Regions from separate parts of the Micromonospora haikouensis genome, predicted to be linked through region 2. Evidence: riboswitches for the same ligand, from Rfam matches in the RefSeq annotation. Region 2 holds a riboswitch; each other region holds the start of a gene.
The links. Region 2 has a riboswitch for cobalamin ahead of bluB (5,6-dimethylbenzimidazole synthase). Riboswitches for the same ligand answer to the same signal wherever they lie in the genome.
Positions count from the first base shown of each region.

Region 1: another riboswitch for cobalamin. It lies ahead of cobN (cobaltochelatase subunit CobN); the one in region 2 lies ahead of bluB (5,6-dimethylbenzimidazole synthase).
Region 3: another riboswitch for cobalamin. It lies ahead of TK50_RS27655 (ribonucleoside-diphosphate reductase subunit alpha); the one in region 2 lies ahead of bluB (5,6-dimethylbenzimidazole synthase).

Region 1 covers NZ_JXSX01000001.1:3,839,894-3,847,182, reverse strand. The annotation lists gene TK50_RS15745 (VWA domain-containing protein) at 1-645, opposite strand, end outside; gene cobN (cobaltochelatase subunit CobN) at 642-4,334, opposite strand; cobalamin riboswitch at 4,619-4,748, opposite strand; gene cpt (chloramphenicol phosphotransferase CPT) at 5,010-5,543, shown strand; gene TK50_RS15730 (hypothetical protein) at 5,603-5,938, opposite strand; gene TK50_RS15725 (hypothetical protein) at 6,051-6,803, shown strand; gene TK50_RS15720 (MFS transporter) at 7,166-7,289, opposite strand, start outside.
Region 2 covers NZ_JXSX01000001.1:594,774-602,062, reverse strand. The annotation lists gene TK50_RS02705 (hypothetical protein) at 1-7, shown strand, start outside; gene TK50_RS02700 (TadE family protein) at 190-642, shown strand; gene TK50_RS02695 (TadE/TadG family type IV pilus assembly protein) at 639-1,118, shown strand; gene TK50_RS02690 (hypothetical protein) at 1,259-1,630, shown strand; gene TK50_RS02685 (LysM peptidoglycan-binding domain-containing protein) at 1,647-2,852, shown strand; gene TK50_RS02680 (Rieske (2Fe-2S) protein) at 3,124-3,975, opposite strand; gene TK50_RS02675 (hypothetical protein) at 4,069-4,410, opposite strand; gene bluB (5,6-dimethylbenzimidazole synthase) at 4,484-5,128, opposite strand; cobalamin riboswitch at 5,165-5,363, opposite strand; gene TK50_RS02665 (AraC family transcriptional regulator) at 5,381-6,358, opposite strand; gene TK50_RS31945 (AraC family transcriptional regulator) at 6,467-7,289, opposite strand, start outside.
Region 3 covers NZ_JXSX01000003.1:1,478,331-1,485,619, forward strand. The annotation lists gene TK50_RS27650 (glycoside hydrolase family 2 TIM barrel-domain containing protein) at 1-3,070, shown strand, start outside; cobalamin riboswitch at 3,237-3,447, shown strand; gene TK50_RS27655 (ribonucleoside-diphosphate reductase subunit alpha) at 3,584-5,959, shown strand; gene TK50_RS27660 (ribonucleotide-diphosphate reductase subunit beta) at 6,019-6,996, shown strand; gene TK50_RS27665 (LacI family DNA-binding transcriptional regulator) at 7,023-7,289, opposite strand, start outside.

The DNA.
Region 1 (7,289 bases), 3.2 Mb from region 2:
CACGGTCAGGCCGAACCGGTCCAGCAGCTGCGGGCGCAGCTCGCCCTCCTCCGGGTTCATCGTGCCCACCAGCAGGAACCGGGACGCGTGGCTGACCGACACGCCCTCCCGCTCGACGTGGTTGCGGCCCATCGCGGCGGCGTCGAGGAGCAGGTCGACGAGGTGGTCGTGCAGCAGGTTGACCTCGTCGACGTAGAGCACACCCCGGTGGGCGGCGGCGAGCAGGCCGGGCTCGAAGGCGCGTACCCCCTCGGCGAGAGCCCGCTCCAGGTCCAGCGAGCCGACCACCCGGTCCTCGGCGGCGCCGACGGGCAGCTCGACCAGGCGGGCCGGGCGACGCTCGACGGGCGCGGCCGCGCGGTCCCCCTCCGCCGCGCCGCCCGGGTGCGGGTCCTCCACGGCGGCCGGGTGCGGGCCGTCGGGGCAGGACGGGTCCGGTGCCGCCGGGTCGCAGGCGAACCGGCAACCGGCGACCTGGTCGACGGGCGGCAGCAGGGCGGCCAGGGCCCGCACGGCGGTGGACTTCGCGGTGCCCTTCTCGCCCCGCACGAGGACCCCGCCGATGGCCGGGCTGACGGCGTTGAGCAGCAGCGCGAGGCGCATGTCGGCCATGCCGAGCACGGCGGAGAAGGGGAACACACTCATTGCCGGTCCTCCAGGTCGCCCTCGCTGGCCAGGTACGTCTCGCGGAGCCGGTCGAGGGTGGCCGGCTCCGGGGCGACCCACATCCCCCGGTCGGCGGCCTCCAGGAGCCGCTCGGTGATGCCGCGCAGCGCCCACGGGTTGGACTGCTCCAGGAACTGCCGGGTGGTGTCGTCGAAGACGTACGCGGCGGCGAGGCGCTCGTACATCCAGTCGTCCACGACGCCGGCGGTGGCGTCGTAGCCGAACAGGTAGTCCACGGTGGCGGCCAGCTCGAACGCGCCCTTGTAGCCGTGCCGGCGCATCGCGGCGATCCACTTCGGGTTCACCACCCGGGCCCGGAACACCCGCCGGGTCTCCTCGCCGAGGGTGCGGGTGCGCACGTCGTGCGGCATCGCCGAGTCCCCCACGTACGCGGCGGGGGCGACGCCGGTGAGGTGACGGACCATCGCCACCATCCCGCCGTGGTACTGGAAGTAGTCGTCGGAGTCGACGATGTCGTGCTCGCGGGTGTCCTGGTTCTTCACCGCCACGGCGATGCGGGCGAAGGAGCGTTCCATGTCGGCGCGGGCCTCCCGCCCGTCCAGGCCGGGGCCGTACGCGTAGCCGCCCCAGACGGCGTACACCTCGGCGAGGTCGGCGTCGCTGCGCCAGTTGCGGGCGTCGATCAGCGGCAGCAGCCCCGCCCCGTACGCCCCCGGTTTGGAGCCGAAGACGCGGGCGGTGGCCCGGCGCTCGTCGCCGTGCTCGGCAAGGTCGGCGGCGACGTGCGCGGCGACGTAGTTCTCCTCGGCTGGCTCCGCGAGGGCGGCGACGCGACGCACCGCGTCGTCGATCAGCGCGACGACGTGCGGGAACGCGTCGCGGAAGAACCCGGAGATGCGGACGGTGACGTCGATGCGGGGCCGGCCCAGCTCGGCGAGCGGCACCACCTCGACGCCGGTGACCCGGCGGGACCGGTCGTCCCAGGTGGGGCGGCAGCCGAGCAGGGCGAGCACCTCGGCGACGTCGTCGCCCTGGGTGCGCATGGCGCTGGTCCCCCAGACGGTGAGCCCCACCGAGCGGGGATAGGCGCCGGTGTCGGCGAGGTGCCGGGCCAGCAGCGAGTCCGCGAGGGCCACGCCGACGTCCCAGGCGTTGCGGCTGGGGATGGCCTTCGGGTCGACGGAGTAGAAGTTGCGGCCGGTGGGCAGCACGTTGACCAGGCCCCGGGTGGGCGAGCCGGACGGGCCGGGCGGCACGAACCGGCCGTCGAGCGCGCCGAGCACCCGGTCGACCTCGTCGGTGGTCCGCGCCAGCCGGGGCACCACCTCGCGGGCGGCGAAGCGCAGCACGTCGGCGGCGTCGGGGATCGCCCGGCCGGCGACCTCCGCGACGACGGCATCGACACGGTCGGCGACGGCGCTGTCGTCTGCGTCGGCGGCCCAGCCGAGGGTCTCCATGGCGACGACGAGGCGGCGGGCCAGCCCCTCGATCAGGTCGACGGCGTCGGCGGCGGTGCCGGCGGGGCCGGCGGCCACGTCGGTCAGCTCCGTCGGCACGGCGATGCGCCGTCCCGGCTCGGCGAGCAGGGCGGCCTCGTCGAGGCCGTACGCGGCGGCGAGCGCCTGGCGCAGGCCGGGCAGGGCGCGCACCCCGCCCCACACCTGGGGGGCGCGCAGCACGGCGAGGACCAGGTTGACCCGGGCCTCGCCGGTGGGCGCGCCGCCGAGGACGTGCAGGCCGTCGCGGATCTGCACGTCCTTGACCTCGCACAGGTACCCGTCGAGGTGCAGCACGAAGTCGTCGAAGTCGTCGGCGGCGGGCATGTCCGCGGTGTGCAGATCGTGGTGCAGCTCGGCGGCGCGCACCAGGTCCCAGATCTGCGCCCGCACCGTCGGCACCTTCGCCGGGTCGAGCGCCTGCACAGTGGCGTACTCGTCGAGGAGCTGTTCGAGCTTCGCCAGGTCGCCGTACGTCTCGGCGCGGGCCATCGGCGGGACGAGGTGGTCGACGACGACGGCGTGAGCGCGGCGCTTGGCCTGGGTGCCCTCGCCGGGGTCGTTGACGATGAACGGGTACACCAGCGGCAGGTCGCCGAGGACGGCGTCGGGGGCGCAGTCGGCGGCCAGACCGAGGCCCTTGCCGGGCAGCCACTCCAGGGTGCCGTGCTTGCCGAGGTGCACCACGGCGTCCGCCCCGAACCCGCCGTCGGCCTCCGGCGCGGCCAGCCAGCGGTACGCGGCGAGGTAGTGGTGGCTGGGCGGCAGGTCGGGGTCGTGGTAGATGGCGATCGGGTTCTCGCCGAAGCCGCGCGGCGGCTGGATCGCCAGCAGCACGTTGCCCAGCCGCAGGCCGGCGAGCACGACGTGGCCGTCGTCGACGTACAGCTCGCCGGGCGGCTCGCCCCAGTGCTCGCGGATCCGCTCGCGCAGCCCGGCCGGGACCGCGTCGAACCAGCGCCGGTAGCTCGCCTGCGGCACCCGGGCGTCGGCGGCGGCGAGCTGCTCGGGGGTGAGCCACTCCACGTCGTGGCCGCCGGCGGCGATCAGGGCGTGGATGAGCGCGTCCCCGTCGTCGGGCACGGGCCGGTCGCCGAGGTGGTAGCCGGCGGCGGCCAGCGCGGCGAGCAGCCGCACCGCCGAGGCGGGGGTGTCCAGGCCGACGGCGTTGCCGACCCGGGAGTGCTTCGTCGGGTAGGAGCTGAGCACGATCGCCAGCCGCTTGTCGGCGCCCGGCACGTGCCGCAGCCGGGCCTGGCGCGCGGCGATCCCGGCGACCCGGGCGGCCCGCTCGGGGTCGGGCTCGTAGACCGACAGCCCGTCGGCGTCGATGCGCTTGAACGAGAACGGCACGGTGACGATCCGGCCGTCGAACTCGGGGATGGCCACCTGCATGGCGGCGTCCAGCGGCGACAGCCCGGCGTCGCTGCCGGCCCACTGCTCGCGGGTGCTGGTGAGGCAGAGCGCCTGCACGATCGGCACGTCGAGGGCGGCGAGCGCGCCGACGTCCCAGGCGTCGTCGTCGCCCCCGCCGGAGGCGTCGGCGGCCACGGTCCCGCCGGCGGCGAGCACGGTGACGACGAGGGCGTCGCAGCGGGCGAACAGCTCCAGCGGCCCGTCGCCGGGGGCGAGCCCGCGCAGCGAGCCGCAGAAGATCGGCAGGGGGTTCGCCCCGGCGGCGTCGACCGCGTCGGCGAGGGAGTCGACGAAGGCGGTGTTCCCGGCGAGGGCGTGCGCCCGGTAGAAGACGATCCCGACGGTCGGCCGCTCGGGCTTGTGGGGGCGCTCGCCGTGGACGCCGTGCCCGGGGGTCGACGCGGGCGGGGCGAAGCCCTCGCCGGTGAGCAGCACCGTGTCGGAGAGGAACCGGGCCAGCTCGGCGAGGTTGCCCGGCCCGCCCTCGACCAGGTACGCCAGGGCGTCGGTAGCCACCCCGGAGGCCACGGTGGACGCGGCCATCAGCTCGGCGTCGGGGACCGCCTCGCCGCCGAGGACGACCGTCGGCACCCCGGAGCCGAGCACGGCCGCCAGGCCGTCCGGCCACGCCTGCCGGCCGCCGAGCAGCCGTACGACGGCGAGGTCGACGCCGTCGAGCAGCGCCGGCACGGCGTCGGCGGCGACCCGGGCGGGGTTGGCCAGCCGGTAGCCGGCGCCGCTGGCCCGGGCGGCGAGCAGGTCGGTGTCGGCGGTGGACAGCAGCAGGATGCGCACGGAAGGCTCCGGAGAGTGACGCACCGGGCGGCGGGTGGGCCGCCGGCGGGCAGGGGCGCGGGGTCAGCGGATACGGCGGGCCTGCGGCCGGTTCACCGGCGACGGCCGGGGCGCCGGGCGCGCAGCATGGCGCGGTACGCGGTGCGCGGGCTCAGGTGCGGCGACGGGGCGCGGGCAGGCTGCCGCGCGCCAGCAGGCGGCGACGATGGTCGTCGATGTGCGAGACGCCGTGCGTCATCGGGTCCTCCTCGGGTGTCCACGCCCTGGGGTCGCTCCGACGGCCGAAGTATCCTGGCTCCCGGATCGACGCTCTCCCCCGGCCTTCCAACCGCAGACACACGGCCGTGACTCACGAGGGGGGATCGCTCCCCGGTGACAGTGGCGGGACCGCGCCGGAATCGCACCGGCTTCCTTCACTGCCGTCAGGCCGCGAATGCTGCCACACCCGACCGCCGCCGGTCAACGCCGGGCTCCCGGCCACTCCCACCCCTGCTCGACATCGAGTGACGACAATGGCTCAAGGAATCGGATGCGGAAAAAGCAAATGTCGTACGCCGATGGCTCCGGGTCGCTCCGCGCGTCTTTTCCCGCCGACCGACCCCCGGATTGGTTAGGCTGATTCCGATCATCACCCGCTCGCGCGGGACGGGAATTGCCCGAAGGGAATCCGATCAGGTGGCGACGCAGGTCATCGTGCTCAACGGCGGCTCCAGCTCGGGCAAGTCCGCGATCGTCCGGTGCCTCCAGCGCGTCCTGCCGCACCCGTGGATCAGTTTCGGCGTGGACGACCTGATCGACCGGCTGCCGCCGGCCATGCTGGGTTCCCCCGCCGGGCTGAGCTTCGGCCGGCGGGGCGAGGTCGACGTCGGGGAGGACTTCCTCGCCGTGCAGCACGCCTGGCTGGTCGGCATCGCCGCGATGGCGGGCGCCGGAGCCCGGATCGTCCTGGACGAGGTCTTCCTCGGTGGCGGCGCGTCCCAGGAGCGCCTCCGCGGCTACCTGACCGGTCTCGAGGTGCTGTGGGCCGGGGTGCGGTGTGCCCCGGCCGTCGCGGCGGGCCGGGAGATCGCCCGGGGCGACCGGGTGATCGGGATGGCGGCGACGCAGGCCGAGACCGTGCACGAGGGCGTCCACTACGACGTCGAGGTCGACACCGGCCGCACCGAGTCGCTCGACTGCGCGCGCGCCATCGCCGCGCACGTGCGCTGAGCGACGCCGCGCGGCGGGCCGGTGCGCGCCGACGCGGGTCCGTGCGCCGGCCCGGCGGGTCAGTGCGCCCGGCGCTCCGGGTGCGCCCGGTTCCAGGCCCGCATGCGCTCCGGGTATCCGGTGCGCGCGGCCTCGTACAAGGGCACGGCGTGCCGTTGGGCGATCTTCGCGGCGGCCCGCGGCGACCCGGTCCGCCGACGGATCCACTCTCCGTCGTGGGCGATCGCCATCACCGTCGTGTCGGTCGCGGTGGTCTCCGGTTCCAGATAGAACTCCACCCCCCGGCGGCTGCGGACGAACGCCTCCAGGGCGGCGAGGTCGTCCGGCGTCGCCTCGCGGTCGAGCTTCGTCGGGGTTCCGTCGGCGGCGGGTCGGCGGCGGCTGAACCAGCCCATGCCCGGCTCCTCTCCTCGGCGTACGCTCCAGTGGACCATCCCCGCCTGGCAGCCTGCTGGACGCGGGATGAGAGGAAGCTGACCCCGCCCGGCCTCCCCGTACACTCGCCCGGTGGTGGCGTGGCGGGCGGTGGCGGCGCGGGACAACGCCGACTGGTGCGACCTGGTCGGCCGGGCCCACGGCCTCGCGGGAGCGCGCGACGCGGACGCCTGGTCGGTGCCCCGCCGTTCCCCACCGTGGTATCCGGACGCGGTGACGCTGCGCCCCGGCGTGGACGCCGCCCGACTGCTGGCCCGGATCGACGCCGGGCCCGGCGCGTCGGTGAAGGACAGCTTCGCCGACCTGGACCTCGCCCCGCACGGCTTCCGGGTGCTCTTCGCGGCCTCGTGGATCCACCGCCCGCCCGCCGGGCCGCCCGCGACACCGCTCGTCGCGTCGCCCGGCACGCCGCTCGCCGCGCTGCCTGGGGCGGGCCCGACGGCGCTGGCTCCGGTCACGTCGGCGCGGGGGCTGGCCGCCTGGTCCGCCGCAGCCGGCAGCGAGGCCCTGCGCCGGCCGGCGCTGCTGGCCGACCCGCGGGTGACGATCCTCGCCCGGCGCGCGGGCGACGGCGCGGTCACCGCAGGCGCCGTGCTCACCGACTGCGGCCCGGCGGTCGGGGTCTCCAACGTCTTCGCCGCCGACGGGGATCTCGCCGGGGTGTGGCGCGGCGTCGTGGCCGCCCGCCCGGGCCGGCCGCTGGTCGGCTACGAGTCCGGCGGCGGCCTGCCGCCGGCCGAGGAGGCGGGTTTCCGGCGGGTCGGTCCGCTGCGCGTCTGGCTGCGCCCGGACCGCCACCGCGACCCGGAACCCGCCACCGGCTGACCACTCTGCGCAATCACCACGCGGGCGTGCGCGCCCGTCCACTCGCCTGACCCTGCGTCACCACAGTTTTCACCCCTCCCACCCGCACTCGCCCCTTTGCTCTGCACCCACCGACGCATCACCCCGGTCGAGCTGGCCGAATAGGAAATCACGGATGAATGGCGACGCGCCGACGTGGTCACGCTGCGCGAGCGCTGCGTATGTGGGTGCAGAGCAAAGCGCTCCGATCGGTGGGTGCCCTCCGATGGCCGCGATGACCAACAAGATCACGCTGCGTGACGACGGGCGGCTGAGGAACGGGCCGCTCCGGCAGCCGAGCGCGTGACCGGCAGGCGGTGGCCAGAGGTCCCCCGTGGGTCGGGCTAGGCCGGGCGGCTGCGCGTGCCGGCCGGCGGCCGGAGCACCGGAACCAGGGCGAGGGCGGGCACCAACAGCAGCGGCACCAACAGCAGCGCCCGCAGGGTGCCCACGTGATCGCCGAGCAGG
Region 2 (7,289 bases):
ACCGTAATGACCCACCGCCCCACCCGCGTGGACCGGAGCCGGTCGGCACCCGCCGACCGGCCCGCCGGCCTGCGCCGCCACGGGTCGCCCCGGCCAGGGGCCGGTCTCGGCCGGCGGGCCCCGTGGCGGCTCGGCGACGGCGTACGGCTCGGCCGGCGGGCCCGGCGGCAGCTCACCAGCGGCGTACGGCTGGGCCGGGCGGCCCGGCGGCCGCTCACCACCGGCGTACGGCTGGGCCGGGCGGCGCGGCGGCGGCGCACCGGGGGCGGGGCGGACCGGGGGGCCAACCCGGTGGAGCTGGCGGTGGTGATGCCGGCGATCCTCGTGCTGCTCTTCGCCTCGATCCAGGTCGCCGCCTGGTTCGTCGCCCGCGCCACCGCACTGAACGCCGCGCAGAGCGCGGTCAACGCCCAACGCCTGTACGAGGCCCCCGCCGGGGCCGGCGAGGCGCGGGCGGTCGACTTCCTCACCGCCGCCGGGGACTGGCTGGTCGGCTGGGACCAGCCGGGGCCCGCCTGTGTCACCACCCTCGCCGAGGTCACCTGCACCGTCAGCGGGGACTCGTTGTCGGTCATCCCCGGCGTCAGCTTCCCGGTGCGCCAGACCGCGCACGGCACGGTCGAACGGTGGACGACCGGATGAGCCGCCGCCGTCGCCCCGCAGCCGAGCGCGGCTCGGTCGCCATCGAGGTGGCCGTCCTCGCCCCCGCGTTCATCGGGCTGATGGTGCTGGCCGGCGTCGCCGGGCGTACCGCGATCGCGCAGGAGGCGGTCCAGTCGGCGGCGCACGACGCCGCCCGCGCCGCGTCCATCTCCCGGGACGCCGAGACCGCGCGCGATCGGGCCCTGGCCGCCGCGCAGAGCCAACTCGACTGGCAGCGGGCCAACTGCGCCGGCCAGCCCACGCTCACCCTGCGCGGCTCGGTGGGCGGCTCGCCGGTCAGCTTCGCCGAGGCGTTCGACAGCGGCCCCGGCACGACGGCCGCCGTGACGGTGCAGGTCACCTGCACGGTCACCTTCACCGACATCGACCTGGCGCTGCTGCCCGACATGGCGGGCAGCCGGACGATCTCGGCCAGCTTCACCTCCCCGCTGGACCGCTACCGGAGCCGGTCGTGACCGCCCGCGCACCCGGCGGAGCTGTGCACACCGCCCCCGCCGACGGTCCAAACGAGCGCCGGGCCACCACCCCCGCCGCCGGCCCGGGGCGCCGGTGGCGCGGCGACGAGGGCCGGGTCAGCCTGTTCCTGGCGGCGGCGATGATCGGCGTCCTCGCGATCATCGGCCTGGCCTTCGACGGCGCCGGGCAGCTCCGCTCCCGGCAACTGGCCGACAACCTGGCCGCCGAGGCGGCGCGCACCGGCGGCCAGTCCATCGACCGGGCGAAGGCCATCCAGGGCGGCCGCAAGGAGATCGACGAGACGGCGGCCAGGGCGGCGGTGACGAGTTACCTCGCCGCCGCCGGTGCCACCGACCACAGCGTCGAGTTCCCCGTCGTCGACGGGGAGAAGCTCATCCGCGTCCAGGTCACCGTCACCTACGACCGCTACCTGCTCGGCTTCTTCGGTTTCGGTGACGCCGTCACCGTCTCCGGCGAGGCAACCGCACGCGCCCTCACCGAGGGCTCCTAGGAAGGGAAGGCACGCCATGGCCGCACCGGGTCGCTCCGCCGCACGGCGGGTCGGGCAGGTACTCACCGGGTTCGGCGCGCTGGTCGTGCTGATCGCCGTGCTGGTCGGGGGGCCGGTGGCGTTGATCGCGTTCGCCGGGAACCCGCTGCCCGACCACCTGCCCAGCCTCGCCGAGGTCGGTGCCACGCTGACCAGCCGGGACGACGGTCAGCTCTTCCTGCGGGCGCTGGCCCTGGTCGGCTGGTTCGGCTGGGCCACGTTCGCCTTCTCCGTGCTCGTGGAGCTGGGCGCGCAGACGCTGCGCCGACCGGCACCCCGGCTGCCCGGGATGAGCCGGCAGCAGCGCGCCGCCGCGGCGCTGGTCGGCTCGGTGGCCCTGATCATCGCGGCGAGCCCGGCCGCCGCCAGCGCGGCCACCGTGCTGTCCGGCCCGTATCCCGCCGCCGCACCCGCCGCCGTCGCCGGGGCACCGGCGGCCCGCCCGGTCGCCGCGCTGCCGGTGGTCGACGCCCCGGCAACGACGCCGACGGCCGCCACGGCGGCCGACCTCCGGCAGGAGGCGGAACCGACGGTGTACCGGGTCGCCAAGGGCGACTACCTGGGCGAGGTCGCCGAGCGCTACCTCGACGACTTCGACCGCTACCGGGACGTGGCGAAGCTGAACCGGCTGGGCGACCCGGACCGCATCCGCCCCGGGCAGCTGATCACGCTGCCCGACGGCGTCCACGACACCGGGGCCCGCAGGCACGCGACCGGGAAGCTGGTGGTCCGGCCCACGACGCCCGCCCCCGGCGGTGCGGTCACCCCCCGGCCGCCGTCGGCACCCGCCACCCCGCCCGCCGCCGACGCGCCGGCCGCACCGGGTGCGGCCCAGCCCTCGCCCACGCCGCCCTCGCCCACCTCGCCACGGGCCACCCGTCCCGCCCCCGGCCCCTCCGCCGCCCAGCCGCCGGCCGGCTCGTCGGCGGGAGGCTCGTCGCACGGCACCCAGCAGGTCGCCCAGCCGCCCTCCGGGCCGCAGCCCGCGATGGCCGCCGGAGCGTCCCGGGCGAGCGCGGGCGACCAGATGAACCGGCCGCTCGCCGTCTCGGCGGTGCTCGCCGTCGCCAGCATCGTCGGGGCGCAGATCGGGGCCGTCCTCGGGCTACGCCGCCGGCCGGCGGTCGCCAGGGCCACCAGCAGCGCACGGGCCCTCGTCACCGGCCGGCACCGCCGGGACTGACCCCCGAGCCGAGGCACGGCACCGAGCCGGGCCAGGCCAGGCCAAGCCAAGCCGGGCCAGGCCAAGCCGGGCGGGCCGGGCGGGCCGGGGGGCGCATGATCGACTCCATGTCGCCGACATGGGGGCATCCGGTGCCAGGGAAACCGCCATGTCGCCGACATGGCGGCGGGCCGGCGGGCCGGCGGGCCAGCCCGTCCGGCCGGGCCACGCCGCCGGCCCGGTCCGGCGGTCCCCGCCGGGCCCGGCCAGGCCCGGCCTGCGGGGCCCGGCCTCAGGGCAGCCTCGCCTCCAGGACCCCGTCGACCACCCGGGTCGGCAGGATCTGCTGGTCGTTCCCGGACGGCCCGTGCATGACCTCGCCTCCGTTGAGCCGGAACGCGCTCCCGTGCCACGGGCAGACGACGCAGGCGTGTCCGTCGATCTCGGTGACCTCGCCCTCGCCGAGCGGGCCGCTCTGGTGCGGGCAGCGCTCCAGCATCACCGTGACCTCGTCGCCGTGCCGGTAGAGGATCACCGAGACGTCGTCCACCTCGCGGGTGACCAGCTTCCGCTGGGGCAGGTTGGCCATGTCCGCCAGCGGGTGCCAGCCCTCGCCGATCCGGTGCAGCTCGGAGATGCTCTGGTTGACCTGCGCCCCCTGCTTGTACGCGAGGTGCCCGCCGAGGTACGCCCCCGCGCTCGCCGCGCCCAGCCCGAGGTAGGCCAGCGCCCGCCCCGTCCCGTGCCGCCCGCGCAGCCGGGCCGCCAGCGAACCCGCGTACAGGGTCAGGCCGACGGCGTTGGCGGCGGCGTGCACCAGCCCGACGCGGCGCTGCTCCCGGGAGAGGGCCGCCCAGTCGTTCAGGCCGGCGATCGCCGCCGGGACGGCGCTGACGGTACCCAGCCCCACCAGGGCGGTGGCCGCCCGGCGCTGGCCGGGCATCAGGTCGAGTACGGCCGCGCTGATCCAGGAGCCGACCGGCACCTGCACCAGCGCCGGGTGCAGCGGATGGCCGATGAAGACGCCGTGCAGCAGGTCGCGGACCCGCTGCGGGCGCAGGGTGGCCTGGACACCGCGCTGCAGCCGGTCGCCGGCCCGGTCCAGGGCCGAAGCCTGTTCGAGTTTCGTCAAGAGTGCCCGCATTCCGTCCGACTTCCCGGCAGAAGCGGTCGCAAACCGGGCAGCCGTGCCGGGTGTCCGGCGTACGCGACCCACGCGTACGCCGGACGGGGCCGGCTACAGCCAGGGGCCGCTGCGGCAGGTGAACTGGGTGGTGCCGCTGTACTGGGTCGTGCTGCCGTCGAAGTAGCTGTAGCTGGCCCGCACCGGGTGGCCGAGGCTGCTGGCCGGGCAGTTGGCGAAGAGGGTCGACCCGGCGGTCGTGAAGGTGCCGACGCTGCCGGAGTACCAGGTGATGCTCCAGGTCGTCGTGCCGACGCTGCTGGCGTCGCAGTAGAACTGCGACGCGCCGGACTCGCAGAAGGGTGCCGGGGCGGCGGCGAGGGCCGGGGTGGCGCCGGCGGCGAGGCCCAGGGCTGCGAGGGCGGACACGGCCAGGACCTTGACGGTGGTACGCATGGAACTCCTCCCAACGTAGCTAAGTGATGACTCAGTGCTACGTCAGCCTAGCCGTCGCATAGACGTACCTGAATTAGCTGTTTGGTCGGTCGGTCACCCGTTGCGGCCAGCGGTCGTGGTGCACCGCCTCGGCGAGGGGCCGGCGTCGCCGCCACCCGTGCCGCTCCAGGTCGGGCACGGCCTCCAGGTGCGTGACCGGCCCGACGCAGAGCCAGGCCACCGGCCGGACGCCGGCCGGCACGCCCAGCAGTTCGGCGAGGAACGACTCCCGGTAAAAGGAGACCCACCCGACGCCGAGCCCCTCGGCGGTGGCGGCGAGCCAGAGGTTCTGGATGGCCAGGCAGACCGAGTAGAGACCGGCGTCGGCGATGGCGTGCCGCCCGAGCACGGCCGGGCCACCGCGCTCCGGGTCGTACGTGACGACGACCGACAGTGTCGACTCCAACACCCCGTCGATCTTGATGCGCGCGAACCGCTCGGCCGCCGCGTCGTCCAGGGTGGCGGCGAACGTGGCCCGCTCGGCCTGCACGTGCCGGTGGAACCGGCGGCGGACGGCGGCGTCCCGGACCAGGACGAAGTCCCACGGCTGCGAGTAGCCGACGCTGGGCGCGGCGTGCGCGGCGTCGAGGATCCGGTGCAGGGTGTCGGCCGGCACCGGCTCCCCGGTGAACTGGGCCCGGACGTCCCGGCGGCGGTGGATGGCGTCGTAGAGTTCCACAGGCAGGCTCCCGCTGCGCTCGGCCCACCCCGACGGGTGGGCGGTCGACGCGAGGCCGGTCTTCGGACTCCCGGATCGACGCCTGCCCGTCCGCCTTCCCAGCCGCACGGCCAGTGGCTGCGCTCCTCGCGCGTGGACGGTGGCTCCCCGGTCACCGCGGCGGGCCCGTGCCGGATTCACACCGGCTTCCCGATTCTCCCCGCACCCGCGGGGCACCTCGCATGATCGTGCCGCCGGCGATGCTAACCCGCGTCAGCGGTGCAGGGTCCGGCCGGGCAGTTCCCCGTACGTGGTGAGGTAACGGGCGGTGAAGCGGCGCGGATCGGCGAATCCCCAGCGCGCGGCGGTCGCGGCCACGGAGGTGCCGTCGCCGGGCGTAGCCCGGGACAGTTCCTGTCGGGCCAGGTCGAGTCGCACCCGGCGCAGATAGGCCAGGGGGGTCGTGCCGAGCTGACTGCGGAACGCGAGCTGCACCGCGCGGGGGGTGGTGCCGGCGGCGCGGGCGATGTCGACGAGGCCGATGTCGGTCCCGGCGGTGGACTCGATGAAGGCGATCGCCCGGCGCAGGGTCCCCGCGTGGGCGTCGGCCCGGTCGCACGGCCGGTCCTCCCGGAGGGCGTTGCTGGGAAACGCGGCGAGCGTCGCCGCGGCGAGCAGGCGGCCGAGGCCACCGAGCACGAGCGGGGACGCGCCCGGCGCGCCACTGGCGGCCATGACGGACTCCGCGTACCGGACGGTCTGCCGCCACCGCCACTCCGCGTCGGCGCTGATCGGCCGGAAGCTGACGAACCGCAGGGGTGCCGGCGGCCGGTCCGGATCGGCGCGGGCGACCTGGTCGATCAGCGAGAGGTCCAGCAGGACGCAGGTCACGTCCAGGTCGCTGGACCACGAGGAGCCGGGCAGGTCGGGCTGGTACAGCACGGCGACCTCGCCGGGCCCGACCAGCTCGTCGACGCCGTCGCAGCGGCGCCCGAAGCACCCCCGGCGGGGGGCGGCGAGCAGGACGTAACCGAGTGGTTCCGCGTTCACCCGCAGGTCGAGGGCGATGCTGATGTCGTCGATGCAGAACGCCCCGGCGTTCCACCGGTCGTGGCGGAGCGGAAGCCCGGTCGGCACGGCGGCCAGCCGCACGCTGCGGCCGTACGCGGTCTCGTAGACGTGCGCCGCCTCTGCCGGGTCGCTGGTCGAGAACCGGGTGAGCGCGGGCGGGACGTGACTACCCGAAGTCACCAATTCACCCCCCTGGGTCACGAGGGAGCCTAGCTACCCGGCCCGGGTGGACAGTGCAACGGCACGCCGGAGCGCCACCTCCCAGGCCCGAGGGGTTCTCGCGCCCGGTCAGCTCCGCAGCGTCTGGCTGGGCGGCCGCCCGTAGGCCCGGCGGTACTCGGTGGCGAACCGGCCCAGGTGGGCGAAGCCCCACCGAGCGGCGACGGCGGCCACGGTGAGGCCCGCGCCGGGCTCGGCGGCCTGGAGTTCGGTGTGCACCCGTTCCAGGCGTACCTGTCGCAGGTAGCGCGTCGGGGTGGTGTCGAGGTACTTGCGGAAGGCCTGCTGGAGCGCCCGCGCGCCCAGCCCGGCCGCGACCGCCACGTCGGTCACGGTCAGGGTCTGGTCCGCGTACTGCTCGATGTAGGCGACGGCACGACGGACCGCGGCCGGCGCGACGGCCCCCGCGCCGCGCGACGGCGCCTCGGTCATCGTCGTGTTGGGGAACGTCGCCAGCGCGACGGCCACCAGCAGGCCCGTCGCCTCCGCCTGCACCAGCGCGTTGGCCCCGAACGCGGCGCCCGGCAGCGCCACCTGGGTGAGATAGCGCGTGGTGTTGCGCCAGAGCTGCGCGGCGGACGGGGACACCGGCGACAGCCCCTGGAACCGCAGGTCGACCGGCGCGAGGCCACACCGCTCCTGCGCCACCCGCCGCACGTCGGCGAGGGGGATCTCCACGGCGACGACCTCCATGTCGCGGTGCAGGATCGCCCTGGTCCGCCGGGGCGGCACGAGCAGCAGGTCACCGGCGCCGGCCATCACCTCCCCGGCCCCGACGTCGACCCCCCAGCCACCGGAGAGCACCTCCGCCACCCCGACGACGTCCCGGGTGAACACGTCGTTGTCCGCGTTCATCGGATAGCGCACCCGGGCCACGCTGGCCGAGCCGAAA
Region 3 (7,289 bases), on a different contig from region 2:
GCCGGGACCGGCGTCCGCCGCCCCCTACGTTCCGCAGGGGTCCAACCGGTCCGTGCTCAACTTCAACACCAACTGGCTGTTCTCCGGTGACGTGTCCGGCGGCGCCGGGCAGGCCGTGGGGCTGGACGAGAGCGGGTTCGTCCCCGTGACCCTGCCCTACTACCGGACCCACCCGCACAAGGGCTTCCCCAAGGGCGACTTCGAGGTGCCCGCCTCGTGGTACCGCCGCCACTTCACGCTGCCCACCCAGTACGCCGGCCGCCGCATCGCCGTCGAGTTCCAGGGCGTCGCGAAGGTCGCCGACGTCTACGTCAACGGCACCTTCGTCGGCCAGCACAAGGGCGCCTACACGTCGTTCACGTACGACATCACGCCGTACCTCACCATCGGCGGCGCCGACAACGTGATCGCGGTGAAGGTCGACTCCATGACCCGCAACGACATCCCGCCGGAGGGCGGCGCGATCGACTACTACGTCTGGGGCGGGATCGTCCGCGACGTCAACATGATCGTCGCCGACCCGGTGCACGTGGACTGGACGTACCTCACCACCCCCACCACCAACACGGTCAACGCGCGGACCCGGGTGCGCAACGACAGCGCCCAGTCCCGGTCGGTCACCGTCGTCACCCAGGTCGTGGACGCCACCAACAACGTCGTGGCCACCGGCACGGCCACCCAGACCATCGGGGCGCAGTCGGCCGTCGAGTTCGCCTACGACACCAGCACGATCGCCAACCCCACCGCCTGGCACCCGGACCGCCCGTACCTCTACACCGTCTACACGCAGGTGCGCGACGGCTCCACCTATGTGGACGAGCACAAGACCCGGATCGGCATCCGGACCATCCAGTTCAACAAGAGCGACGGCAAGTTCTACATCAACGGCCAGGCGCTGAAGCTGCGCGGGCTCAACCGGCACGAGTCCTACCCCTACATCGGCCGGGCCGCGCCCAACCGGCTCCAGGCCAAGGACGCCGACATCATCAAGTACGAACTCGGCGCGAACATCGTGCGGACCTCGCACTACCCGCAGGACCCGGAGTTCCTCGACCGCGCCGACGAGATCGGCCTGCTGGTGATGGAGGAGATCCCCGGCTGGCAGCACATCGGCAACACCGCCTGGCAGGACATCGCGGTGGAGAACGTCCGCGAGATGGTGATGCGCGACCGCAACCACCCGTCGGTCGTGCTGTGGGGGGTGCGGATCAACGAGTCCGGCGACAACCACAACTTCTACACCCGCACCAACAACCTGGCCCGGCAGCTCGACCCGTCGCGTCCCACCGGCGGCGTGCGCAACTTCAAGGGCAGCGAGCTGCTGGAGGACGTCTACACCTACAACGACTTCTCCGGCACCGCCGAAGCGCCGACCGTGCTGCCGTGGCTGGTCACCGAGGCGGTCGGGCACACCTCCCCGCACAAGTCGTGGGACCCGGAGCAGACGCAGGTCAACACGATGCGGGTGCACCTGAACGTGCAGAACACCGCCGCCGGCAGGTCGAACATGGCCGGCGCGCTGGGCTGGGCGGCCTTCGACTACAACACCACGTTCGTGACCCCGCCGTCCTGCCAGGACTACACCTGCTACCACGGCGTCTCGGACATCTTCCGGATCCCGAAGATCGCCGCCGCCGCGTACGCCTCGCAGCGCGACCCCGCGCTGTACGGGCCGTACGTGTCGATCGCCAGCCAGTGGACGCCCGGCGTCTCCAGCGGCACCGTCTACGTCGGCGGCAACTGCCAGCAGGTCGAGCTGTTCGTCAACGGCGCGTCCCGGGGACGCATCAACCCCAACGCGTACACGAGCCTGCCGCACCCGATGTTCCAGTTCACCGGGATCACCGTGAGCACCGGGCAGCTGCGGGCCGACTGCTGGATCGGCGGGCAGGTCGTGGCCACCGACACCCGGCACACCCCGGGCGCGGCGACCCGGCTGACGCTGACGGCCGACGACTCCGCGATCAAGGCCGACGGCGGGGACATGACCCGCGTCGTGGTCAAGGCCCTCGACAGCAACAACCAGGTGGTACCCACCAACAGCGCCCCCGTGTCGTTCACCGTCACCGGGCCCGGGGCGGTCGTGGGGGAGAGCCCGCTGGCCCTGGAGGCCGGCACCGGCGCGGTGTACCTCAAGAGCGCGCTGGGCCAGACCGGCGCGGTGACGCTGACGGCGTCGGCGCCGGGCCTGACGTCGGCGAACGTCACCGTGAACACGACCGCGTCCACCGACCCGATCGTGCCGACCAGCGGCGCGTACACGTTCGGCTTCCCGGTCGACGTCAACGACCGGCAGAGCTTCACCTACGCGGGGAGCTGGCAGGCCGTCGGGGACAACCAGACCTTCAGCAAGGACTACACCCGCAGCGGCACGGCCGGTGACACGGCCACCCTCACCGTCACCGGCAACCGCGTGGTGCTGTTCGGGGTGCAGGACCCGTCGCACGGCTCGGCCGCCGTCTCGGTCGACGGCGGCCCGGAGCAGACGGTCAGCTTCCAGGCGTCCGCCCGTCGGGGCAACGTGGCGCTGTACAACAGCGGCACCCTCACGCAGGGGCAACACGTCGTGCGGGTACGGGTCGTCGGCAACGGCCCCGTCGCGCTGGACCGGGCCACCGTCGTGTCGGCCGCGCCGGCCGTGGTGGCGCCGCCGCCCCCGGCGAACGGCGGGAACGGCCAGCAGGGCACCATCGTCGGCACCCAGTCCAACCGCTGCGTGGACGTGCCGAACTCGACGACGACCAACGGCACCCAGGTGCAGCTCTTCGACTGTGGGGGCGGCAGCAACCAGCGGTGGACCTACACGTCGAGCCGCCAGCTCCAGGTGTACGGCAACAAGTGCCTGGACGCCTACGGCCAGGGCACCAGCAACGGCACCACGGTCGTGATCTGGGACTGCAACGGCGGCAGCAACCAGCAGTGGAACGTCAACGCCAACGGCACCATCACGGGCGTCGCGTCGGGGCTCTGCCTGGATGCCAGCGGCGCCGCCACCGCCAACGGCACGAAGATCGTCCTGTGGTCGTGCAACGGCGGCGCGAACCAGCAGTGGAGCCTGAAGACCTCCTAGCCGGCCGCAACCCCGGATCCGGGCCAGCCCGCGCACCTGCGGGCTGGCCCGTCGTCCGGCCGGTGGCCCGCGGTCGCCGCTCACCCGGCGCGAGGGTGGGGTCACGCTGCGCGGCGACTCGCCCGACACATCATCTGGTGTTGCCATCTTCGCCTTGCGCCCATATATGGTGTCACCCGTAGCTGGTTCGGCCATCGGTCCACGGTGGTCGAGGCAAGAGGGAACCCGGTGTGATTCCGGGGCTGCCCCGCAGCGGTGAGTGGGAACGACCGCCGTCAACGAAGCACTGGGCCCGGCCGGGCCTGGGAAGCGACGGCCAGTAGGCACCGAGCATGACGCCCGCGAGTCCGAAGACCTGCCAGCGTGCCGCACGCGACGCGTGCGGCGGTCGAAGGCCGCGTGGGACGGCCGACGCCATCAGCCGGCAGCGGCGGCGGGTTGTGCCGTCGCGGGTGTCCGGCGGCGTCCTCCCGCGCGCCCTCGACCTCGGGGACGGGCTTGAGGAGGGCGAACATGAGCGCGACGCGCGAACAGGCGGGGCCGGGGCAACGCCGGCACGTCATGCAGGTCCGTAAGCGGGACGGCGACACCGAGCCGGTGGACGTCAACAAGATCGTCGAGGCGGTGCAGCGCTGGGTCGCCGACCTGGACGAGGTCGACCCGCTGCGGGTGGCGACGAAGACGATCAGCGGCCTGTACGACGGGGCGACCACGGCCGAGCTGGACAAGCTGTCGATCCAGACGGCGGCGGAGCTGATCGGCGAGGAACCGCAGTACTCGAAGCTGGCGGCGCGGCTGCTGGCCGCGTACGTGGCCGAGGAGGTCCGCGGGCAGGAGGTGGACAGCTTCAGCCAGTCCATCCGGTACGCCCACGGCCTGGGCCTGATCGGCGACGGCACGGCCGCCTTCGTGGCCGCCCACGCCCGCGAGCTGGACGACGCCGTCGACCCGGCCGGGGACCTGCGGTTCGAGTACTTCGGCCTGCGCACGGTCGCCGACCGTTACCTGCTGCGGCACCCGCAGACCCGGCTGGTGGTGGAGACGCCGCAGTACTGGCTGCTGCGGGTGGCCTGCGGGCTGTCGCAGACGGCGGGGGAGGCGGTCGACTTCTACCGCCTGATGTCCGCCCTGGCGTACCTGCCCAGCTCGCCGACGCTGTTCAACTCCGGTACCCGGCACACCCAGATGTCGTCGTGCTTCCTGGTCGACTCGCCGCGCGACGAACTCGACTCCATCTACGAGCGCTACCACCAGGTGGCGAAGCTGTCGAAGTTCTCCGGCGGCATCGGCATCTCCTGGTCGCGGGTGCGCGGCCGGGGCGCGTTGATCCGGGGCACCAACGGCAGGTCGAACGGGATCGTGCCGTTCCTCAAGACGCTCGACGCCGGGGTGGCGGCGGTCAACCAGGGCGGCCGGCGCAAGGGCGCGGCCTGCGTCTACCTGGAGCCGTGGCACCCGGACGTCGAGGAGTTCCTGGAGCTGCGGGACAACACCGGCGAGGAGTCCCGGCGCACCCACAACCTGAACCTGGCCAACTGGATCCCCGACGAGTTCATGCGCCGGGTCGAGGCCGACGGCGACTGGTCGCTGATCGACCCGTCCGACGCCCCCGAGCTGCCCGACCTCTACGGGGAGGCGTTCGACGCCGCGTACCGGGCGGCGGAGAAGAAGGCCGTCCGCACGGTCCGCGCCCGCGACCTGTACGGGCGGATGATGCGCACGCTCGCGCAGACCGGCAACGGGTGGATGACGTTCAAGGACGCGTCCAACCGGCTGTCCAACCAGACCGGCGAGCCGGGCAACGTGATCCACCTGTCGAATCTGTGCACCGAGATCCTGGAGGTCAACGACGACGCCGAGACGGCGGTGTGCAACCTCGGCTCGGTCAACCTGGGCGCGCACGTCGGCCCCGACGGCGTCGACTGGGACCGGCTGCGCGCGACCGTCCGCACGGCGGTGGTGTTCCTCGACCGGGTGATCGACATCAACTACTACCCGGCCGAGCAGGCGGCGGCGTCGAACCCGCGCTGGCGGCCGGTCGGGCTCGGGCTGATGGGCTGGCAGGACGCGCTGTTCACCCTGCGCCTGCCGTTCGACTCGCCGGAGGCCCGCGAGCTGTCGACCCGGGTGCAGGAGGAGATCTTCCTGACCGCGCTGGAGACCTCCGCCGGGCTCGCCGAGCGGTTCGGCCCGCACCCGGCGTACGCCCAGACCCGGGCCGCCAAGGGCGAGCTGCACCCGGACCTGTGGGGAGCGCGGGTCACGCAGACGTCGCGGTGGGCCGCGCTGCGCGCGCGGATCGCCGCGCACGGCCTGCGCAACTCGCTGCTGGTCGCGATCGCGCCGACCGCCACCATCGCCTCGATCGCCGGCTGCTACGAGTGCATCGAGCCCCAGGTGTCCAACCTGTTCAAGCGCGAGACCATGTCCGGCGAGTTCCTCCAGGTCAACACGTACCTGGTCCGCGAGCTGAAGGCGCGCGGGCTGTGGACCCCGGCGATCCGCGAGCGGATCAAGCGGGACGAGGGCTCGGTGCAGGGCGTCACCGAGCTGCCCGAGGCGGTGCGGAGCCTGTTCCGCACGGCGTGGGAGCTGCCGCAGCGCGCGCTGATCGACCTGGCCGCCGCCCGCGCCCCGTACGTCGACCAGTCGCAGTCGCTCAACCTGTTCCTGAGCGCGCCGACCATCGGCAAGCTCTCCTCGATGTACCTGTACGCCTGGAAGTCCGGGCTCAAGACCACCTACTACCTGCGCTCGCGTCCCGCGACCCGCATCCAGCAGGCCACCGTCGCGGTCACCCCGGCCGCCGGGCCGGTCGTCGCCGTGAGCGCCGACGAGGCGCTGGCCTGCTCCCTGGAGAACCCCGAGAGCTGCGAGGCGTGCCAGTGACGACCGTTTCCGAACCCCGCTCCACCGCCGGCCAGCGGCACCTGCTGCTCGACCCCGGGATGGACCTGACCCTGCGGCCGATGCGCTACCCCCGGTTCTTCGACCGGTTCAAGGACGCGATCAAGAACACCTGGACCGTCGAGGAGGTCGACCTGCACTCCGACCTCGCCGACCTCGCCCGGCTCTCCCCGGCGGAGCAGCACCTGGTGTCCCGGCTGGTCGCGTTCTTCGCCACCGGCGACACGATCGTCGCCAACAACCTCGTGCTCAACCTCTACCAGCACGTCAACTCCCCGGAGGGCCGGCTCTACCTGTCCCGGCAGCTGTTCGAGGAGGCGGTGCACGTCCAGTTCTACCTGAACCTGCTGGACACCTACGTGCCGGACGAGCGGGAACGGTTCGCGGCGTTCGCGGCGGTGGAGAACATCCCGTCGATCGCCCGCAAGGCCGAGTTCTGCTTCACCTGGATCAACTCGATCCACGACCTGCGGGAGCTGCGGACGCGCGAGGACCGGCGGGCGTTCCTGCTCAACCTGATCTGCTTCGCCGCCTGCATCGAGGGGCTGTTCTTCTACGGCGCCTTCGCCTACGTGTACTTCCTGCGTTCCCGGGGGCTGCTGCACGGGCTGGCCTCCGGCACCAACTGGGTGTTCCGCGACGAGTCGATGCACATGGAGTTCGCCTTCGACGTGGTGGACACCGTACGCGCCGAGGAGCCGGAGCTGTTCGACGCGGAGCTGGAGCGGCAGGTGCGGCAGATGCTGGCCGAGGCCGTGGAGTGCGAGGTGCAGTTCGCCGCCGACCTGCTGGAGCAGGGGGTGTCCGGGCTGTCGCTGGCCGACATGCGCGAGTACCTGCAGCACGTGGCCGACCGGCGGCTGGCCACGCTCGGCATCGAGCCGATGTACCACAGCCGCAACCCGTTCGCGTTCATGGAGTTGCAGGACGTGCAGGAGCTGTCGAACTTCTTCGAACGACGGGTGTCGGCCTACCAGGTGGGGGTGACCGGGACGGTCGGCTTCGACGAGGACTTCTGACCGGGCCTGCGCGGCGGCGACCGCCGCTAGGAGGCGACCGACGGCTGCCGCGGTCGCCGCCGCGCAGGCCGGGCGCTGGACTCCCGCACGACGAGCTCCGGCTGGAAGACCACGTGCCGGTGCTGGTGCTGCCCGGCGTTGTCGACCTCCTCCAGGAGCAGCTGGGCGGCCGTGCGGCCGAGCTGCTCGCGGGGCTGCCGCACCGAGGACAGCGGCACCGCCGCGGCGGCGGCGTACTCGATGTCGTCGTAGCCGACGATGGCGATGTCCTGGGGGACCCGGATGCCCTGCCG